Regions from separate parts of the Pseudomonas sp. HD57-3 genome, predicted to be linked through region 3. Evidence: predicted binding sites of a transcription regulator. Region 3 holds the regulator's gene; each other region holds the start of a gene.

Region 1 (7,350 bases), 2.7 Mb from region 3:
GCCCGACAAAACAAAGCCGCGCTTTCTCTGACGAGAAGCGCGGCTTTTTCACGCCTGCATGATTACAGCTGGAAGCGCCGCACCATGCCTTGCAGGGCGTTGGCCAGTTGCGACAGTTCATGGCTCGACGCGTTGGTTTGATCGGCACCCGCCGCCGAACGCACCGACAGATCGCGAATGTTCACCAGATTGCGATCCACTTCACGCGCCACTTGCGCCTGTTCTTCGGCGGCGCTGGCGATCACCAGATTGCGCTCGTGGATTTCGTTTACCGAGGCCGTGATCGTCTGCAACGCTTCACCGGCCCGCTCGGCCAGCACCAACGTGGTGGCAGCGCGCGAGGCACTGGCCTGCATCGACTCCAGCGCCAGGCTCGACCCGCTGCGCATGCCCTGCACCATCTGCTCGATTTCCTGGGTCGATTGTTGCGTGCGATAAGCCAGTGCGCGGACTTCGTCGGCGACCACCGCAAACCCGCGTCCACTCTCCCCGGCCCGGGCCGCTTCGATGGCAGCGTTGAGCGCCAGCAGGTTGGTCTGTTCGGCGATCGCTCGGATCACGTCCAGCACTTTGCCGATGTCCTGCGACTGATTGGCCAGTGATTGCACCAGCTCGCCGGTGTGTTCGACTTCGCTGGCCAGGGCGTTGATGGCGCCGGCGGTTTCGCTGACCCGCTCCTGGCCCAACTGCGCGGATTCACTGGACTGGCGGGTGGCGTCGGACGTCGACACCGCATTGCGGGCAACTTCCTCGACCGCCGTGGTCATCTCGTTAACGGCGGTGGCAGCCTGTTCGATTTCGTTGTTCTGTTGTTGCAGCCCTTGCGTGCTGTCATGGGTAACCGCGCTCAGTTCATCGGAAGCGGTCGCCAGTTGCGTGGCCGAGCCGCTGATGCCCTGCAGGGTTTCGCGCAGGTTCTGCTGCATGGTCGCCAACGCCTTGAGCAACCGGCTGACCTCATCGTTGCCGTGGGTTTCGATCGGACGGGTCAGATCGCCTCTGGCGACGTGTTCAGCAGCGTCGACGGCGGCGCTCAGGGGACGGACGATGCTGCGGGTCAGCAACATGGCCAGGGCCACGGTTGCCAACGCCGCCAGAGCGATGAACAGACTTACGATGGTGCGCGAGGTTTCGTAATGGGCGGCAGAGTTCTGGCTTTCGGCGGCGACCTGGCGGGCGAACAGGTCGGCCAGGTCATTGAGTTGTTTGCCGGAGCCGTCGACCACGGTTTTCATGTCGACCAGCAGCAGCTTGGTCAGCTCATCGCGCTTGCCTTGCTCGGCGAGGGTGAACGACTGGGCGATGCCGGTGCGGTAGGCAGCAAAGGTTTTCTTGAACTGATCGTACAACTGCTGCCCTTCCGGGGTTGTTACCAGCCGGTCGTAGGCGGCGATTTTTTCGCTCAGCTCCTTGTCGCGGGTGTCCATCTGGCTGCGGTACGTGGCGATGTTGGCCGGATCCTGATCCAGCGCCATGCGCAGGGAGATGGTGCGGATGCGCAGCATGATCTCGCGAATCTCGTCGCCGCCGCGAATGCTCGGCAGCCACTGTGTCTCCACCGCCACTTCACTGTCGCGGATGCTCGACATCTGCCCCAGCGCAAACACCCCGAGCAACGCCACCAGCACCGCGATCAGGGCAAAGCCCAGGGCGGCACGGGGAGCAATATTCAACTGACGAAGCAACATGACGAACGCCCTTTTTCTTGTATTGGCCGGATGCAAGGGGCGATCGATGGCAGGCCCCTTTAGTTAGCGGGCTATCGGCAAGTTGTATGACGACTTGAATGAAACATTTCCGGAGGGCAAAAAAAATCCCCGTATCTTTCGATACGAGGATTTTTAATATGGTCGGGGTAAGGGGATTCGAACTCCTGACATCCTGCTCCCAAAGCAGGCGCGCTACCGGACTGCGCTATACCCCGGTAAAAAAAAGGCGACCTTTCAAAGATCGCCTTCTTCGATCAGCGCTTTTGGCCTCTGATCTTAAGATTCGATCCCAGCGTTAACTGGTTTCAAAAATGGTGGGTCGTGTGGGATTCGAACCTACGACCAATTGGTTAAAAGCCAACTGCTCTACCAACTGAGCTAACGACCCAAAAATGGTCGGGGTAAGGGGATTCGAACTCCTGACATCCTGCTCCCAAAGCAGGCGCGCTACCGGACTGCGCTATACCCCGGCTTGAAATTGGCTCCGTGACCAGGACTCGAACCTGGGACCCAATGATTAACAGTCATTTGCTCTACCGACTGAGCTATCACGGAACTACATATTTCAATTTACAACGGTGAAACTTGCAGCTTCTCGACACCGTTTTCGCATCGCTGCGTTCGTGTGTCTGAGGCGCGCTATTCTACAACCTAGAACACCTCTGTCAACCCCCTAAATTGCTTTCAAGTTAATGATTTGCAACTTATTTCAGATTTCTGCCCAGTGAGCTGAAACCGTGTTGGTGACTGACTGCGGGGCGCACTTTACAAGCCTTTTCCTTTGAGTTCAACAGCCTAACGAAAAAAAAGGCCTCGCAGTGCGAGGCCTTGATTACTTCAACACCGTCGAGGGTCAGTTGAACGTGATCTCGTCGTTCTCCACGACGCCGGTCGCGGTCTCGCCCGGCAGGAAACGTCCCGACAGGATCAACTGCGCCAACGGGTTCTCGATCCAGCGCTGGATCGCCCGCTTCAGCGGCCGTGCGCCATAGACCGGGTCGTAGCCGACGGCAATCAGCTTGTCCATCGCTTCCGGGCTCAGCTCCAGCTTCAGCTCGCGCTCGGCCAGACGACTGCGCAGACGGCCCAGCTGGATCTCGGTAATGCCTGCGATCTGATCCCGCGCCAATGGCTCGAAGATCACCACTTCGTCGACCCGATTGATGAACTCCGGACGGAAGTGGGTGGAAATCGCATCCATCACCGCTGCCCGTTGTGCTTCACGATCGCCTACCAGTTCCTGGATCTGCATCGAACCGAGGTTGGAGGTCATGACGATCACGGTATTGCGGAAGTCCACCGTGCGGCCGTGGCTGTCGGTCAGGCGACCATCCTCCAGCACCTGCAGCAGGATGTTGAACACGTCCGGGTGCGCCTTCTCGACTTCGTCCAGCAGGATCACCGAGTAAGGCTTGCGCCGTACCGCTTCAGTCAGATAACCGCCCTCTTCGTAGCCGACGTAGCCCGGTGGCGCACCGATCAGCCGAGCCACGGAATGTTTCTCCATGAACTCGGACATGTCGATCCGCACCATCGCCTCTTCCGTATCGAAGAGGAATTCGGCCAGCGCCTTGCACAACTCGGTTTTACCGACACCGGTCGGGCCGAGGAACATGAACGAGCCGCTCGGACGATTCGGGTCGGACAACCCGGCACGGGAGCGCCGCACCGCGTTGGCCACGGCAACCACTGCTTCGTCCTGGCCGATCACGCGTTGGTGCAACAGGCTTTCCATCTTCATCAGCTTGTCGCGCTCGCCTTCGAGCATTTTCGACACCGGAATACCGGTCCATTTCGAAACGACTTCGGCGATTTCCTCTTCGGTCACCTTGCTGCGCAGCAACTGGTTTTCGCTCTTGCCGTGCTGGTCGACCATTTGCAGGCTGCGCTCCAGATCCGGGATCACCCCGTACTGCAACTCGGCCATGCGGTTCAGGTCGCCTTTACGGCGCGCGGCTTCCAGTTCCTGACGGGACTGTTCGATCTTTTGCTGAATCTGCGCAGAACCCTGCACCTCGGCTTTTTCCGAGTTCCAGATTTCTTCCAGATCCGAATACTCACGCTCGTGACGGACGATTTCTTCCTGGAGTTTTTCCAGGCGCTTGATCGCCGCTTCGTCGCTTTCTTTCTTCAGCGCCTGAGATTCCACCTTTAGTTGAATCAGGCGCCGTTCCAGACGATCCAGCACTTCCGGCTTGGAGTCGATCTCCATGCGGATGCGGCTGGCCGCTTCGTCGATCAGGTCGATCGCCTTGTCCGGCAACTGCCGGTCAGTGATGTAGCGATGGCTGAGCTTGGCCGCCGCGATGATCGCGCCGTCGGTGATCGCCACCTTGTGGTGAACCTCGTAACGCTCCTTGAGGCCACGCAGGATCGCGATGGTGTCTTCTTCGCTCGGCTCGTCCACCAGCACTTTCTGGAAGCGCCGCTCGAGGGCCGCGTCCTTCTCTATATATTGGCGGTACTCGTTGAGCGTGGTCGCGCCGACGCAATGCAGCTCACCACGGGCCAGGGCCGGTTTAAGCATGTTGCCGGCGTCCATCGAGCCTTCGCCCTTGCCGGCGCCGACCATGGTGTGCAGTTCGTCGATGAACAGAATGATCTGCCCTTCCTGCTTCGACAGCTCGTTGAGCAGCGCTTTCAGGCGCTCTTCGAACTCGCCGCGATACTTGGCACCGGCAATCAGCGCACCCATATCGAGGGACAGCAGACGTTTGCCACGCAGGCCATCCGGCACTTCACCATTGATGATGCGCTGGGCCAGCCCCTCGGCAATCGCGGTTTTACCTACGCCAGGCTCGCCGATCAGCACCGGGTTGTTCTTGGTGCGGCGTTGCAGAACCTGAATGGTGCGACGGATCTCGTCGTCACGGCCGATCACCGGGTCGAGCTTGCCTTCTTCGGCGCGCTTGGTCAGGTCGACGGTGTATTTATCCAACGCCTGACGCGACTCTTCGTGGTTGGCGTCATTCACCGCCTCGCCACCGCGCAGGTTGTTGATCGCGTTCTCCAGCGCTTTTTTGCTCACGCCCTGGCCGAGCAGCAACTTGCCAAGCTTGCTGTTCTCGTCCATCGCGGCGAGCAGCACCAGCTCGCTGGAAATGAACTGGTCGCCCTTCTGCTGGGCCAGACGGTCGGCCTGGTTGAGCAGACGCGCCAGATCCTGCGACATGTTCACGTCGCCGGTCGGGTTCTGGATTTTCGGTAATTGATCGAGCTCTTTGGTCAGCTCTTTACGCAAGCTGTTGACGTCGAAGCCCACCTGCATCAACAGGGGTTTGATCGAACCACCCTGCTGTTCAAGCATGGCTTGCATCAAATGCGCCGGCTCGATGGCCGGATGATCGTGGCCGACAGCCAGGGATTGGGCATCGGACAACGCCAACTGCAATTTGCTGGTTAAACGGTCTATACGCATGGGTCACCTTCCTTTTGAGCAGGCCGGACCTAAAAAACCATCCTGAATAAAGAAACCTGCCAGATACCGCTATAGATGCGGTCGATTCTGGAAGATTCAAGCGTCAGGGAGTTGATGCAGGTCAGACAAGCTTAGCGGGCGCCCAGCCTCGCAAATACGTTTCTCTTTTGGCGAGTGGCTGTTTTCGTCAGGCAAGGCGCCGCGACGAGTCATAGCCCGCTATGGCGAGGAGCGGCAACGCAGCATGACGTAAACAGACGCCGTCAAAAAGAAACAGTATTTGTGAGGCTGGGCGCCTCAAGCCAGACAAGGGAGGCGAAGCGACCAGTGCGCGATGCACGGCGATAAGAGAAGAAGCGCGGATCGGTCACGGTACAGAAACCGCCACCATAAACAGCGGTGACACCGCGGACCGCCAGACGCAGACGCGCCAGCTTGTAGATGTCGGCCATGAACTTGCCGGCGTTGTGGCTCGGGACAAAGGCTGTCTCGGCTTCGGGCAATTGATTGATGAAGACTTCCCGGACTTCCGGGCCGACTTCAAAGGCTTGCGGGCCGATGGCCGGGCCGAGCCAGACCAGAACGTCTTCGGCGGGCACATCCAGACTGTCGAGTGTGGCTTCCAGCACCCCGGCCGCCAGCCCACGCCAACCGGCATGAGCCGCTGCCACGCGAGTACCGGCACGGTCGCAGAACAGCGCCGGCAGGCAGTCGGCAGTCATCGCCGCACACGCGATACCCGGTGTTGCCGTCCAGCTGGCATCCGCCGTGGCCACCACGGACGGATCCGCATGCGCCACGGCAATCCCGTGCACTTGCTGCAACCAGGCAGGCTTTATAGAGAATTGTTCGGTCAGGCGCCGACGGTTTTCGGCGACGGCCTCAGGGCGGTCATCGACGTGATCGCCCAGGTTGAGGCTGTCGAACGGCGCCTCGCTGACACCGCCCTCGCGGGTGGTGACACAGGCCTTGACGCTGGCCGGCGCGGGCCAGTCCGGCGTCAGCCAGTTCATCCGATGAATGCCTCGCGATCCTGCTTGAGCAGGGTCAGCAGCCACACCAGATCTTCCGGCAGCGGTGATTCCCAGCTCATGCGCTCACCGGTGGTCGGGTGATCCAGCTCAAGGAACCGCGCGTGCAGGGCCTGACGCGGGAAGTGCTTGAGGGATTCGACCATGGTCTGGCTCGCGGCCGGCGGAATGCGGAAACGACCGCCGTATGCCGGGTCGCCGACCAACGGGAAGTTGATGTGCGACATGTGCACGCGAATCTGGTGAGTACGACCGGTTTCCAGCTTCACCCGTACGTGGGTGTGGGAACGGAAGCGCTCCAGCACGCGGTAGTGGCTGACGGCAGGCTTGCCGCCTTCCATCACCGCCATGCGCTGACGCTGCTGGCCGTGGCGGCCGATCGGGGCATTGATCTTGCCACCGGCCGTCACCACGCCGATCACGATGCACTCGTAGATCCGGCTGACGCTGCGGCTTTGCAGCTGGGCGACCAGCTTGGTCTGCGCCTGAATGGTCTTGGCCACCACCATCAGACCGGTGGTGTCCTTGTCCAGACGATGCACGATACCGGCGCGCGGGACATTGATGATGTCCGGCACGTGGTGCAGCAAGGCGTTGAGCAAGGTGCCATCAGCGTGACCGGCAGCCGGGTGCACCACCAGGCCCGCAGGCTTGTTGATCACCAGAATGTCGTCGTCTTCATAGACGATGTCGAGTTCGATGTCCTGAGCGACCCATTCACCCTGGGCCTCCTGCTCGGCAGTGAGCTCAAGGATGGCACCGCCATGAACGATGTCGCGCGGGCGGATGACCGCCCCGTCCACAGTCAGGCGACCTTCTTTGATCCAGGCGGAAAGGCGCGAGCGCGAGTGCTCGGCGAAGAGTTGGGCGGCGACTTGATCGAGGCGTTGGCCGCCCAATTCGGACGGCACCTCTGCGCGAAGTTCAATTTTATCGGACATGCTCGGACTGGGCGTCGGCTACAGCCTTTGGTTTCGGCTGCGCGCTTGTGGTTAAATACGGCGTCTTTTGCCCCGGGGCTTTTCAACGGGGCGCTCATCATAACAGGACGGCCCCGCCCAAGACAGCGGCCGTCATAGGGACGCAAGCCGCCATGCAAGTGAAACACCTGCTGCTGATCGCCATCCTCGCATTGACCGCTGCTTGCTCATCGAAGGAAGTCGTAGACGAAAACCTGAGTGAAGCCGAGCTG
Region 2 (7,350 bases), 2.0 Mb from region 3:
CCAGACTGTCGATGGGGTAGCAGCGATTGTTGCGAAAATGATCGTCCCAGGAGCGCAAATCTATTGCGAGTTCAAAGAACAGCGATGCGGAAACAGGGTCGCGGTACTGAGAACATCCATGGGAACACTGATTCTTGAACCGCGACACGAGCGCGCCACAGGATTTGGTTACTTCGTGGTGACTTGGTACCCGCAAAAGCGCGCACATGGCACGTTGGTGGGGCAGATACCACGAGCACCATCCAATCAGAAATAAAAAAGGCGTCCGAAGGACGCCTTTTGAATATTTTTGAGGAGTAGTCGCAGCGATTCTTTAGCTCCCGGCTTTAAATCCATGGGTTCAGAATCCGACAGGCTATCCCGTCGTCACTACTTCAGAGAAACCAGCTTTCTCTGCTGCCAAAAATGCGGGGGAGCTTTTGCTGGTGCCCAGTCCCGACGAATGCGCAGTTGCAGTCCTCGAACGGAATGATCCGTCAATGCCGGCCGTGAGTCAACGCTCCAATTCAGGGAAGCAGTGACACTGCCGTCAGGTCTTGATACGTCTTGTAAACCTCAATTCATACACTGAAACCCGGCTCAACTACCCTTCAAAAACCCGCAGGAAGCGGCCCCTCGATTCAACTCAAGGAACGACCATGTCCCTCGCCATCGTCCATAGCCGCGCCCAGATTGGCGTGGATGCTCCCGCCGTCACCGTCGAAGTTCACCTCGCCAACGGCTTGCCCTCGCTGACCATGGTCGGCCTGCCCGAAGCGGCGGTGAAGGAGAGCAAGGACCGGGTGCGCAGTGCGATCATCAATTCCGGGCTGCAGTTTCCGGCGCGGCGGATCACGTTGAATCTGGCGCCGGCGGACTTGCCCAAGGATGGTGGGCGCTTCGACCTGGCGATTGCACTGGGGATTCTGTCGGCGAGTGTGCAGGTGCCAACGTTGACGCTGGATGACGTGGAATGCCTCGGTGAGCTGGCGTTATCCGGCGCAGTGCGGGCGGTGCGTGGGGTGTTGCCAGCGGCGCTGGCAGCACGCAAGGCCGGGCGGACGTTGGTGGTGCCACGGGCGAATGCCGAGGAGGCTTGTCTGGCGTCGGGGCTGAGGGTGATTGCGGTGGATCATCTGCTGGAGGCCGTGGCGCATTTCAATGGGCATACACCGGTCGAGCCGTATGTCTCGGATGGGCTGATCCATGCCGCCAAACCTTATCCCGACCTGAATGAAGTACAGGGCCAACTGGCCGCCAAACGGGCGCTGCTGATTGCCGCCGCCGGTGCGCACAACCTGCTGTTCAGCGGGCCACCGGGGACGGGCAAGACGTTGCTGGCCAGTCGATTACCGGGGTTGCTGCCACCGCTGGCCGAGAGTGAAGCGCTGGAGGTGGCGGCGATTCAATCGGTTGCCAGTGGCGCACCGTTGACCCACTGGCCACAGCGCCCGTTTCGCCAGCCGCATCACTCGGCCTCTGGCCCGGCACTGGTCGGTGGCAGCTCAAAACCACAACCCGGCGAAATCACCCTCGCCCATCATGGTGTGCTGTTTCTCGATGAACTGCCCGAATTTGATCGCAAGGTGCTCGAGGTGCTGCGCGAACCGCTGGAATCCGGCTGCATCGTGATCGCCCGTGCCAAGGAACGGGTGCGGTTTCCCGCGAGATTCCAGTTGGTGGCGGCGATGAATCCCTGTCCCTGTGGATATCTTGGCGAACCGAGCGGCAAGTGCTCATGCACGCCGGACATGGTGCAGCGCTATCGCAACAAACTGTCGGGGCCGTTGCTGGATCGGATCGATCTGCACCTGACGGTGGCGCGGGAGGCGACAGCACTGAACCCTGCGGTAAAACCGGGAGAGGACAGCGCCAGCGCGGCCACGCTGGTCGCCGAGGCCCGCGAGCGTCAGCAAAAACGCCAGGGCTGCGCCAATGCGTTCCTCGATTTGCCGGGACTGAAGAGGCACTGCAAGTTATCCACAGCCGATGAAACCTGGCTGGAGACGGCGTGCGAAAGACTGACTTTGTCGCTGCGCTCGGCGCATCGACTGCTCAAGGTCGCGCGGACGTTGGCGGATCTGGAGAAGCGCGCGGATATCAGTCGCGAGCATCTGGCCGAAGCGTTGCAGTATCGACCGGCGACTCAGTAAGTGCCGAGGTCGTGGCGGGCCCAAACGCAAGCAGGCTCGCTCTCACAGGTCCAACAAAAACCCTGTGGGAGCGAGCCTGCTCGCGATCGCTATTTCAGAGGCGCCTCAACGGAAGCGGTCGACCTCTTGGCGCAGGTCGGCTGCCAGACCTTCCAGCTCCTTGGCGGTGATTGCCAGGTTCGACACCACTTCGCGCTGCTCGCTGTTGGCCATCGCGATGCTCTGCAGATTGCTGCTCAACAGCGTCGCGGTGCTGCTCTGTTCCTGGGTCGCGGTGGTGATCGCCGCAAACTGTTGCCCTGCCGAACGGCTCTGCTCATCGATCCGCGCCAGCGCCGAAGCGACGTTGGCGTTACGCGACAGGCCTTCCTGCATCAGCACGTTGCCTTGTTCCATGGTGCTGATTGCGTTGCCGGTTTCCTGCTGAATGCTGTGGATCATGCCGGAGATTTCGTCCGTCGCCTGACGGGTGCGGGACGCCAGATTGCGCACTTCATCGGCCACCACGGCAAAGCCGCGACCTTGTTCACCGGCACGGGCCGCTTCGATGGCAGCGTTGAGCGCCAGCAGGTTGGTCTGCTCGGCAATCGAGGTGATCACGCTGACGATGCCGCCGATTTCCTGGGAGCGCTGACCGAGCGTGTTGATCACGGTGGCCGTGGTGTTCAGTGCGCCGGCAATCTGCTCCAGCGAGGAAGACGCTTCTTCCATCGACGTGCGACCGATCTGAGTCTGCTGGGCATTTTCCTGGGCCAGACGCTGGGTGTTGCCCATGTTGTCGGCAATGTTCAGCGACGTGGCGGAGAACTCTTCAACGGCGCCGGCCATGCTGGTGATTTCGCCAGACTGTTGCTCCATGCCTTCATAGGCGCCACCAGACAGCCCGGACAGGGCTTGAGCCCGACGGTTGACCTCTTCCGAGGCGCGGCGGATGTGCTCGACCATGGTCGACAGGGCCTGGCTCATCTGGTTGAACGCGCGAGCCAACTGGCCAATTTCGTCGTTGCTCGACACGCTCAGACGTACGCTCAGATCACCGGCACCCAAGGCTTCGGCCTGACGGACCAGATCACCCAGCGGCGCCAGCTTGCTGCGCAGCAACCAGACCACGGAACCGACCGCCAGCAGCATCGCCAGCAGACTGCCGATGGCCAGCTGAGTGCCGACGCTCCATGTAACTGCGCGGATCTCGGCTTTCGGCATGCTCGCCACCACCGACCACGGGCCGCCTTCGAACGGCACGGCGATGCTGTAGAAGTCTTCGGACTTGTCGCTCCAGAACTGTCCTTTACCCGGCGCTTTCGCCAGACCGTTGATCACAGGAACCGCTTGATCCAGCGCCTGCACACCGGCCGGCGCGACCAGCCACTGGTTCTTTTCGTCCAGCAGCGCCAGCGAGCCGGTCTGGCCGATACGGAAGCGCTTGAGATTGGCGAACTGGGCGTTCTGCGCGTCGGTGTAATCGAAGCCGACGAACAACACCGCGATCACCTTGCCGCTGCTGTCACGCACCGGGGTGTACTGAGTCATGTAGGAACGATCGAACAACAAGGCGCGCCCGACGTAACCCTGCCCCGCCATCAATTTCGCATAGGCCGGGTGGGCGTGGTCGAGCACGGTGCCGATGGCGCGGGTTCCGTCCTGTTTGCTCAAAGAAGTGCTGACGCGAATGAAGTCTTCGCCGCTGCGCACGAACAGCGTGGCGACACCCGCCGTCATCTGTTTGAACTCGTCGACTTCCTTGAAGTTGTTGTTCAACACTTCGCTGCCCAGGTGCAGGCCCGGGGTCTGGGTGCCCGCGACATTGACCGGCTCGCTCGGGTGAATGCTCAGACCCGCGCTAAAGCGCTTCTCGAACAGCCCGCTCAGGCGCTGGGTGCTTTCACGCAGCGTGCCGTGAAAAGTGCTCAGCTGATCGGCGAGCAGGCGTGCCTCGCTGGCCAGGTGTTCTTCACGGGTGGCGAGGTTGGCGGTGTCCAGCGAACGCAGGGCGAACACCGTACTGCCGCTGATGACTATCGCCAGTATCACGGCGAGCGCGAGGCCCAGCTGCGAGGCGATCCGAGCGCGAGGTTGAGACATGGACAGCTCCTGGCCGAGCCACGGGATCCTCCTTGATCCCGACTCGGAAATTTTCTAATAGTGGGGGTGAATAGTGGAGACCGGCACGACGGTTCCACATGCACGTATTCGGCGGTAAAACCGAATACTTGAGCGAACAGCAGGGTTATGGCGAAAGGCCGGCATTGTGCAGGCTCGAACGTTTCAGCTCAAGCGCGTGACCGCCGGCAGCGACATGGCGCGGACTTCGCCTTGCAGGAAGTCGCTGAGGCGGCGCAAACGTTCACCTCCCGGACGGGTCTTTGGCCACACCAGGTAATAATTCAGTCCGCTGGCGACCGCCGTCGGCCACGGCAGACTCAGGCGTCCTTGCGCAACGTCTTCAGCCACCATCAGCAGATCGCCCATGGAAACCCCATAGCCCCGAGCCGCCGCAATCATCCCCAGTTCCAAGGTATCGAACACCTGCCCGCCCTTGAGCGACACCTGATCCGACAGCCCCATGTGTTCCAGCCAGCTGCGCCAGTCCCGGCGATCCGGCGTCGGGTGCAGCAGCTCGGCGCTGGCCAGCCGCGCCACGTCCCACGGCTGATCGTTGAGCAGGTTCGGCGCGCCAACCGGAATCAGCTCCTCCGGAAACAGCAGGCTGGCTTCCCAGTCCGGCGGGAAATGCCCGTCACTGAGCAACACCGCGCAATCGAAGGGTTCGTTGTTGAAGTCCACCGAATCCACGTCCATCCACGCGCTGGTCAGTTGCACCTCGTTACCTGGCTGCAGATGACGAAAGCGACTGAGCCGCGCCAGCAACCAGCGCATGGTCAGGGTCGACGGGGCTTTCATGCGCAGGATGTCATCTTCGGCGCGCAAGGTATTGCAGGCCCGTTCCAGCGCGGCAAAGCCATCACGGATGCCCGGCAGCAGCAGGCGCGCCGACTCGGTCAGTTGCAGATTGCGCCCGCTGCGGTGGAACAAGCGGCAGGCGAAGTGCTCTTCGAGCGTACGGATGTGCCGGCTCACCGCACTTTGAGTGATCGACAACTCTTCGGCTGCCCGGGTGAACGAACTGTGGCGGGCCGCCGCTTCGAATGCGCGCAGGGCATACAAGGGTGGAAGACGACGGGACATGCACAACGCTCCAATGGCGGGATTGCGCCAACTTAGCAGAATCGCGGCAGGATGAGTTTTAATCATGCCACCCATCCTTTTTATCCCTTTGTGCAACCCGCGCCAAACCCTGAGAATCGACGGTCTCTTGCTCCCTCTTCTATAAGGATGTGAAAACATGCAGCGTCCTGTGCGTACCGAACTCTGGGCCATCCTGCGGCTGGCGGGGCCGTTGATCGCCTCGCAGTTGGCGCACATGTTGATGGTGCTGACCGACACCCTGATGATGGCCCGCCTCAGCCCCGAAGCGCTGGCCGGCGGTGGCCTGGGCGCGGCAAGCTATTCGTTCGTGTCGATCTTCTGCATCGGCGTGATTGCGGCGGTCGGCACCCTGGTGGCGATTCGTCAGGGCGCCGGCGACATCATCGGCGCCGCCCGCCTGACTCAGGCCGGGCTTTGGCTGGCGTGGCTGATGGCGCTCGGTGCCGGGTTGCTGTTGTGGAACTTGAAACCGGTGTTGCTGCTGTTCGGCCAGACCGAGACCAACGTCAACGCCGCCGGGCAATTTCTGATCGCCCTGCCGTTCGCCCTGCCCGGCTACCTGAGTTTCATGGCCCTGCGCGGTTTCACCAGCGCCATCGGCCGGGCAACGCCGGTGATGGTCATCAGCCTCGCCGGCACGGTGGCCAACTTCCTGCTCAATTACGCGCTGATCACCGGCATGTTCGGCCTGCCGAAACTCGGGCTGACCGGTATCGGCCTGGTCACGGCGATTGTCGCCAACTGCATGGCACTCGCACTGGCCTGGCACATTCGCCGGCATCCGGCCTATGACGCCTACCCGTTGCGCGAAGGCCTGTCGCGGCCGAACCGGCAGTACCTGAAAGAACTCTGGCGTTTGGGCCTGCCGATTGGCGGAACCTACGCGGTGGAAGTCGGGCTGTTCGCCTTCGCGGCGCTGTGCATGGGCACCATGGGCAGCACGCAACTGGCGGCGCACCAGATCGCCCTGCAAATCGTCTCGGTGGCGTTCATGGTTCCGGCGGGGATGTCGTATGCGATCACCATGCGCGTCGGCCAGCACTACGGCGCCGGGCAATTGAGCGATGCGCGGATGTCCGGGCGGGTCGGCATCGTCTTTGGTGCGGTGGTGATGCTGGGGTTTGCGATGGTGTTCTGGTTGTTGCCGAATCAACTGGTCGGTTTGTTCCTCGACCATAACGACCCGGCGTTTGCCGAGGTGATTCGTCTGGCGGTGAGCCTGCTCGCCGTGGCAGCGTGGTTCGAGCTGTTCGACGGCACGCAGACGATTGCCATGGGCTGCATTCGCGGGCTCAAGGATGCCAAGACCACATTCCTGGTCGGGCTCGGTTGCTATTGGCTGATCGGCGCGCCGGCGGCGTGGCTGATGGCGTTCCATCTGCACTGGGGGCCGACCGGCGTCTGGTGGGGCCTGGCGCTGGGGCTGGCGTGTGCGGCGGTGAGCCTGACGCTGGCGTTCGAATGGAAGATGAAGCGGATGATTCGGCTCGAGCCGCAACCTCAAGACTTCAAGATCGCTCAGCCCGAGTGAGTTTCACTGTGGGAGCGAGCTTGCTCGCGATAAGGGTGTGTCAGTGACTAATCGTTCGACTGATACTCCGCCATCGCGAGCAAGCTCGCTCCCACAGGGTCTTGAGGCTAAACCACAATTCCCAGCGGTGGCTGACTGGCATCAGCCACCAGGTAATCAACCAGTTCCGTCAACGGCAACGGCTTGCTGATCAGGTAACCCTGCACCTGATCGCAACCGAACCCGCGAAGCAGATCCAGCTGCTCCCGGGTTTCCACCCCTTCGGCCACCACTTCCAGATGCAGGTTGTGCGCAAGGTTGATCATCGCGTGCACCAGTTTGCGGTTCTCTTCGCGCTGCTCCATGCCGCCAACAAAGCTCTTGTCGATCTTCAACAACGTGATCGGCAGGCTGTTGAGGTGCACGAACGATGAGAACCCGGTGCCAAAATCATCCAGCGAAAAACGCACGCCGAGGCGACCGAGCGCGTCCATGGTCTGC
Region 3 (7,350 bases):
GTCTTCACCACGTCCATGCCGACACCGCGGCCGGACACGTCGGAGATCTCGGTCTTGGTCGAGAAACCCGGGGCGAAAATCAGGTTGTAGCACTCGGTGTCGCTCAGGCGATCGGCGGCATCCTTGTCCATCACACCGCGTTTTACGGCGATGGCGCGCAGGACGTTCGGGTCCATGCCTTTGCCGTCGTCGGAGATCGACAGCAGGATGTGGTCGCCTTCCTGCTCGGCCGCCAGGATCACCTTGCCGCCACGGGCCTTGCCCGAAGCTTCACGTTCTTCCGGCGACTCGATACCGTGGTCGACCGCGTTGCGCACCAAGTGGACCAGCGGGTCGGCCAGTGCCTCGACGAGGTTCTTGTCGAGGTCGGTCTCTTCGCCCACCAGTTCCAGGTTGATCTCTTTCTTGAGCTGACGTGCCAGGTCGCGAACCAGACGCGGGAAGCGGCCGAAGACTTTCTTGATCGGCTGCATCCGGGTCTTCATGACGGCGGTCTGCAAGTCGGCGGTGACCACGTCGAGGTTCGACACGGCCTTCTGCATCGACTCGTCGCCGCTGTTCAGGCCCAGGCGCACCAGACGGTTACGCACCAGCACCAGCTCGCCGACCATGTTCATGATTTCGTCGAGACGCGCGGTATCCACACGTACGGTGGTCTCGGCTTCGCTCGCCGGTTTTTCCGGTGGTGGAGTCGCCGGTGCACGGGCCGGAGCCGGTGCCGCAGCGGCAGCCGGTTTGGCCGGTTCGGCTTTCGGCTCAGGCGCTTTTGCAGCAGGTTTTGCCGCAGCGGCCGGGGCCTTCGCAGCAGGTGTTGCAACAGCCGAAGCATTGCCAGCAGTCACGACGGCACCGGTGGCGACGTCAGTGAACTTGCCTTTGCCATGCAGATCGTCGAGCAGCGATTCGAACTCGTGATCGCTGATCAGATCGCTACCGGCCGCAGCCGCTGCCGGAGCAGCCGTCGCAGGAACCGAAGCAATTGCCGATTCCAGTGCATCGACGGCAAAGTTGCCCTTGCCGTGCAACTGATCGAGCAAGGCTTCGAATTCGTCGTCGGTGATGTCCGAGCTGTCGCCCGCCGCCGGAGCAGCCGGTGCAGCAGCGGCCGGAGCCACAGCGTCGGCCGCGAACTGGCCTTTGCCATGCAACTGGTCGAGCAGCGACTCGAACTCCGCGTCGGTGATTTCATCGCTGGCCGCTTCGGTGGAAGCAGGTGCAGCGGCAGCCGCCGGGGCTTCGGCTTCGGCCTTGACGGCGTTCAGCGAGTCCAGCAACTGTTCAAATTCGTTATCGGTGATGTCACCCGAATCGCCTTCGACGACCAGTTCTTCGATCATCTCGGCAACAGGCGAAGCCGGGGCTTCATCCGCCGATTGCGGTTCGGCCAGACGCGCCAGGGCGGCCAGCAGTTCCGGGGTGGCGGCGGTGATCGGGCTGCGATCGCGGACTTCGCTGAACATGCTGTTCACCGCGTCCAGCGCTTCGAGCACCACGTCCATCAGTTCTGCATCGACGCGTCGTTCACCCTTGCGCAGGATGTCGAACACGTTTTCGGCGATGTGACAGCACTCCACCAGCTCGTTGAGCTGAAGGAAGCCGGCGCCCCCTTTTACAGTGTGGAAACCGCGAAAAATTGCGTTGAGCAGATCTGCGTCATCCGGGCGGCTTTCCAGCTCGACCAGTTGTTCGGACAGTTGCTCAAGAATCTCGCCGGCCTCAACCAGGAAATCCTGAAGGATCTCTTCATCGGCGCCGAAGCTCATTAATGGGGTGCTCCTACAGGTCTAAAAACCCAAAAAAACTCAAAATCCAAGGCTGGATAGCAAATCGTCCACATCGTCCTGACCGGACACAACGTCTTCTCGTTTATCGGCATGAATCTGCGGACCTTCACCCTGCGAGAGATGTTTTTGTGGATCTTTTTCAGCAAGCATCGCCGCACGGTCATGTTCGATGCCCGCAAAGCGGTCCACCTGGCTGGCCATGAGCACGAGCTTGAGCAGGTTGCTTTCGACTTCGGTGACCAATTGGGTCACGCGCTTGATCACCTGGCCTGTGAGGTCCTGGTAATCCTGGGCGAGCAGAATGTCGTTCAGATTGCTCGACACCGCGCGGTTGTCCGCGCTGCTGCGTGCCAGAAAACCGTCGACCCGGCGCGCCAGTTCACGGAACTCTTCAGCCCCGACCTCACGGCGCATGAAGCGGCTCCAATCGGCGCTCAAGGCCTGGGCTTCGTCAGCCAGGCCATTGACCACAGGGGTCGCGCTTTCCACCAGATCCATGGTGCGGTTGGCGGCAGCTTCGGTCAGTTTGACCACGTAGCCCAGGCGCTCGGTAGCGTCGGTGATTTGCGACACTTCCTCAGCCTGCGGCATGTGCGGATCGATCTGGAAATTGACGATCGCACTGTGCAGTTCACGCGTGAGCTTGCCCACTTCCTGGTACAGGCCACGGTCACGGGTCTGATTGAGCTCATGGATCAGTTGCACAGCGTCGCCGAACTTGCCTTTTTCAAGGCTCTCGACCAGTTCGACCGCGTGTTTTTTCAGGGTCGACTCAAAATCGCCCTGTGAAGATTCGTTATGCTCCATAGCTCCCCCGCGCGTTCATCAGCCGATGCGTTCGAAAATCTTCTCGATTTTTTCTTTCAACGCCTGGGCCGTGAAAGGTTTGACCACATAGCCGTTCACGCCGGCCTGGGCCGCTTCGATGATCTGCTCGCGCTTGGCTTCAGCGGTCACCATCAGCACTGGCAGGTGCTTGAGCTTTTCATCGGCACGGACGTGGCGCAGCAGGTCGATACCGGTCATGCCAGGCATGTTCCAGTCGGTCACCAGAAAGTCGATGCTGCCGCTGTTGAGCACCGGAATGGCAGTGGTGCCATCGTCGGCTTCAACGGTGTTGGTGAACCCGAGATCACGCAACAGGTTCTTGATGATCCGCCGCATCGTTGAGAAGTCATCAACGATGAGGATTTTCATGTCTTTGTTCAATTCGACCTCCAAGCAGTCTTAAACGCGCCCAGCACCTGGACGCGCCATTTCAATCAATCCGGCAAAACACTCGATGACTGTCTGGAGCACAACAGAGCAAGACCGGTGCCGTTCACCACCGCACCAGCCTCGTTCGCAGTGTCCCCACACTGCCTTCAGCGCGCTCGCCACTCCCCCAAACGCCCCCGCAAGCGGGCCGCGCACTGGCTGTGTAACTGGCTGACCCGCGATTCACTGACGCCAAGGACTTCACCGATCTCCTTGAGGTTCAGCTCTTCGTCGTAGTACAGCGCCAACACCAGTCGCTCACGCTCCGGCAAATTGGCAATCGCGTCCGCCAGCGCGGCCTGGAAACGTTCGTCTTCCAGATCGCGCGACGGCTCCAGATGAGCACTGGCGCCATCCTCGTGCAGCCCTTCGTGTTCGCCGTCCTGCAACAGGTCGTCGAAACTGAACAGCCGGCTGCCCAGGGTGTCGTTCAAAATCCCGTAGTAATCGTCGAGACTCAATTGGAGTTCGGCCGCAACTTCGTGATCTTTAGCGTCACGGCCGGTTTTAGCTTCAATCGAGCGAATCGCGTCGCTGACCATACGGGTATTGCGGTGAACCGAGCGTGGCGCCCAATCCCCCTTACGGACTTCATCGAGCATCGCACCGCGGATCCGGATGCCCGCGTACGTTTCAAAACTGGCGCCCTTGCTGGCGTCGTATTTGGTCGAGACTTCGAGCAGGCCGATCATCCCGGCCTGGATCAGGTCTTCAACCTGCACACTGGCCGGCAATCGCGCCAGCAAGTGGTAGGCGATGCGTTTGACCAGTGGCGCGTAACGCTCGATCAGCTCGTACTGCGCGTCACGCGCCGACTTTTTGTAAAGGTTCATACCGCTGGCGGTCATAGCACAGGTCCTGCCGTTTGCTGCACGAGGCGCTCGACGAAAAATTCGAGGTGGCCGCGCGGGTTGGCGGGCAGCGGCCAGGTGTCGACCTTCTGTGCGATCGCCTTGAACGCCAGTGCGCACTTGGAACGCGGGAAGGCTTCATAGACCGCACGCTGCTTCTGCACCGCCTTGCGCACGCTTTCGTCGTAGGGCACCGCGCCGACGTATTGTAGGGCGACGTCGAGGAAGCGATCCGTGACCTTGGTCAACTTGGCGAACAGATTGCGACCTTCTTGCGGGCTCTGGGCCATGTTGGCCAGGACGCGGAAGCGGTTCATGCCGTAATCGCGGTTGAGCAGTTTGATCAGCGCGTAGGCGTCGGTGATCGAGGTCGGCTCGTCGCAGACCACCAGCAACACTTCCTGGGCCGCGCGAACGAAACTGACTACCGAGTCACCAATACCCGCAGCGGTGTCGATCACCAGCACGTCGAGATTGTCGCCGATGTCGCTGAATGCCTGAATCAGGCCGGCATGCTGGGCCGGGCTCAGGTGAACCATGCTCTGGGTGCCGGAAGCGGCGGGCACGATGCGGATTCCGCCGGGGCCTTGCAACAGCACGTCGCGCAGCTCGCAGCGGCCTTCGATCACGTCGGCCAGGGTGCGTTTGGGTGTGAGGCCCAGCAGAACGTCGACGTTCGCCAGCCCCAGGTCGGCGTCCAGCAGCATGACCCGACGGCCAAGCTCTGCCAGCGCCAGGGACAAGTTCACTGACACATTAGTCTTGCCGACGCCACCTTTGCCGCCGGTCACCGCGATCACCTGTACGGGATGCATGCTGCCCATGTTATTTCTTTACCTTGTCTTGCATAGACGGAGGCCACATTACTGGCTGCGCGTTCACAACCGGAACAATGCATGGCAGACCATCGATGTAGGTACAAAAACGGTTCATTACCTCAGCCAACCTGCTTGGTCGGACTGTGGTAGATATCAGCGAACATGTCAGCCATGGCTTCTTCGCTGGGTTCTTCCTGCATTTGCACACTGACGGCGCGGCTGACCAGTTGATGACGGCGCGGCAGATGCAGATCATCCGGAATACGCGGCCCATCGGTCAGGTAGGCGACCGGTAGTTCGTGACTGATCGCCAGGCTCAGCACTTCGCCAAGGCTGGCCGTCTCATCCAGTTTAGTCAGGATGCACCCGGCCAGCCCGCAACGCTTGTAACTGTGATAAGCGGCGGTTAGAACCTGTTTCTGGCTGGTGGTTGCCAGCACCAGATAATTTTTCGACCGAATGCCACGACCGGCCAGACTTTCCAGCTGCATGCGCAGGGCAGGATCGCTGGCTTGCAGGCCGGCGGTATCGATCAGCACCACGCGTTTGCGCAGCAGTGGATCCAGCGCCTGCACCAGGGACTGGCCCGGATCGACGTGGGTCACCGAAACGTTAAGGATGCGGCCCAGAGTCTTGAGCTGCTCCTGCGCGCCGATACGGAAACTGTCCATGCTCACCAGCGCGATGTTCTGCGCGCCGTACTTGAGCACGTAACGGGCGGCCAGTTTGGCCAGCGTGGTGGTTTTGCCCATGCCGGCAGGACCGACCATGGCAATCACCCCACCCTCTTCCAGCGGCTCGACTTCCGGTACGGCAATCATCCGTGCCAGGTGCGCCAGCAGCATGCGCCAGGCCTGACGCGGTTCGTCGATCTCGGTGATCATCGACAGCAGATCACGGGACAGCGGGCCGGACAAACCGATGCGTTGCAGACGACGGTACAGATTGGCCTGGGCCGGACGGCTGCCTTGCAGCTGGTTCCAGGCCAGAGTGCCGAGTTGCACTTCCATCAGTTCGCGCAGGCTGTTGAGTTCGAAACGCATCGAGTCCAGAGCACGCGGGTCGACGCCAGCGGAAACCGCTGCAGGCGCCGGTGCCGGACGGGCCGGAGCCTCGTAGGTCGGTTCGGTCAGCGGCTCGGCAGCGGTCAGCGGCAGGCCGGCCGTCAACGGCAGCCCGGCGAACAACTGGCGATTGGTGTTGCCGTCGGCTTCGCCACGCAGGCTCAGTTCGGCCTGTGCGGTGACGATGCGCGACTGGGTCTTGCGCAGCTCGTCCTCGAGCTCCATGTTCGGAACACGCGGGGCCAGCGCCGACAGTTTGTAATCGAGCGCCGCCGTCAGCTCGACGCCGCCGGCGATGCGGCGGTTGCCAATGATGGCGGCATCAGCGCCCAGCTCATCACGAACCAGCTTCATGGCCTGACGCATATCGGCGGCGAAAAAACGCTTAACTTGCATAAACCACTACCTCAGCCGTTGGGCCCTACTGTCGCAACGATGGTCACTTGCTTGTTGTCCGGAATTTCCTGGTAGGCCAGCACATGCAGTCCGGGAACTGCCAGGCGACCAAAGCGCGAGAGCATCGCGCGAACCGGGCCTGCTACCAACAGGATCACCGGCTGACCTTGCATTTCCTGGCGCTGCGCCGCTTCGATCAGCGAACGCTGCAGCTTCTCGGCCATGCTCGGCTCCAGCAGAACGCCCTCTTCCGAGCCTTGTCCTGCCTTCTGCAGACTATTGAGCAATATTTGTTCCAACCTTGGCTCCAGCGTGATAACTGGCAGCTCCGACTCAGTCCCTACAATGCTTTGGACGATGGCGCGGGATACGCCGACCCGCACAGCGGCCACCAAAGCGGCGGTATCTTGACTCTTGGCGGCATTGTTGGCGATGGCTTCGGCAATGCTGCGGATATCGCGCACCGGCACGTGTTCGGCCAGCAACGCCTGCAATACTTTGAGCAACTGCGACAGCGTGACCACGCCCGGCACCAGCTCTTCAGCCAGTTTCGGCGAGCTCTTGGCCAGCAATTGCATCAATTGCTGCACTTCTTCGTGGCCGATCAGCTCGCTGGAGTGCTTGTACAGAATCTGGTTCAAGTGGGTCGCAACCACGGTGCTGGCATCGACCACGGTGTAACCGAGCGATTGCGCCTGGGCGCGCTGGCTGACTTCGATCCACACCGCCTCCAGGCCGAAAGCCGGATCTTTGGCGGTAATGCCGTTGAGCGAGCCGTAGACCTGCCCCGGGTTGATCGCCAGTTCGCGATCCGGGTAGATCTCGGCTTCGGCCAGGATCACGCCCATCAGGGTCAGGCGATAGGCGCTTGGCGCCAGGTCGAGGTTGTCGCGGATGTGCACGGTCGGCATCAGGAAGCCCAGATCCTGCGAGAGCTTTTTGCGCACGCCCTTGATCCGCGCCAGCAATTGCCCGCCCTGGTTGCGGTCCACCAACGGAATCAGGCGGTAGCCGACCTCCAGGCCAATCATGTCGATCGGGGTCACGTCGTCCCAGCCCAGCTCCTTGGTTTCCATGGCGCGGGCCGGCGACGGCAGCAGCTCCTGTTGACGCTTGACCTCTTCCAGCGCGACGACCTTGGCCACGTTCTGCTTCTTCCAGAACAGGTAAGCGCCACCGG

The links. Region 3 encodes FliA, which starts transcription of late flagellar genes. Its sites were predicted from a motif close to CTAAAGTTTNNNNNNNNNNNGCCGNTAA; they were not measured.
Positions count from the first base shown of each region.
Region 1: AC0R79_RS26105 (methyl-accepting chemotaxis protein) is a predicted target of FliA. The motif match lies at 1,760-1,787, and genes of this name have one in related genera.
Region 2: AC0R79_RS29565 (methyl-accepting chemotaxis protein) is a predicted target of FliA. The motif match lies at 4,320-4,347, and genes of this name have one in related genera.

Region 1 covers NZ_CM148568.1:5,756,909-5,764,258, forward strand. Annotated here, with positions in the region: gene AC0R79_RS26105 (methyl-accepting chemotaxis protein) at 63-1,688, opposite strand; tRNA gene AC0R79_RS26110 (tRNA-Pro) at 1,848-1,924, opposite strand; tRNA gene AC0R79_RS26115 (tRNA-Lys) at 2,022-2,097, opposite strand; tRNA gene AC0R79_RS26120 (tRNA-Pro) at 2,103-2,179, opposite strand; tRNA gene AC0R79_RS26125 (tRNA-Asn) at 2,189-2,264, opposite strand; gene clpB (ATP-dependent chaperone ClpB) at 2,563-5,127, opposite strand; gene pgeF (peptidoglycan editing factor PgeF) at 5,391-6,140, opposite strand; gene rluD (23S rRNA pseudouridine(1911/1915/1917) synthase RluD) at 6,137-7,099, opposite strand; gene AC0R79_RS26145 (outer membrane protein assembly factor BamD) at 7,252-7,350, shown strand, end outside.
Region 2 covers NZ_CM148568.1:6,481,244-6,488,593, forward strand. Annotated here, with positions in the region: gene AC0R79_RS29560 (YifB family Mg chelatase-like AAA ATPase) at 639-2,132, shown strand; gene AC0R79_RS29565 (methyl-accepting chemotaxis protein) at 2,238-4,214, opposite strand; gene AC0R79_RS29570 (LysR substrate-binding domain-containing protein) at 4,398-5,318, opposite strand; gene AC0R79_RS29575 (NorM family multidrug efflux MATE transporter) at 5,476-6,870, shown strand; gene AC0R79_RS29580 (putative bifunctional diguanylate cyclase/phosphodiesterase) at 6,978-7,350, opposite strand, start outside.
Region 3 covers NZ_CM148568.1:2,003,694-2,011,043, reverse strand. Annotated here, with positions in the region: gene AC0R79_RS09065 (chemotaxis protein CheA) at 1-1,763, opposite strand, end outside; gene AC0R79_RS09060 (protein phosphatase CheZ) at 1,803-2,591, opposite strand; gene AC0R79_RS09055 (chemotaxis response regulator CheY) at 2,610-2,981, opposite strand; gene fliA (RNA polymerase sigma factor FliA) at 3,149-3,889, opposite strand; gene fleN (flagellar synthesis regulator FleN) at 3,886-4,716, opposite strand; gene flhF (flagellar biosynthesis protein FlhF) at 4,830-6,170, opposite strand; gene flhA (flagellar biosynthesis protein FlhA) at 6,182-7,350, opposite strand, start outside.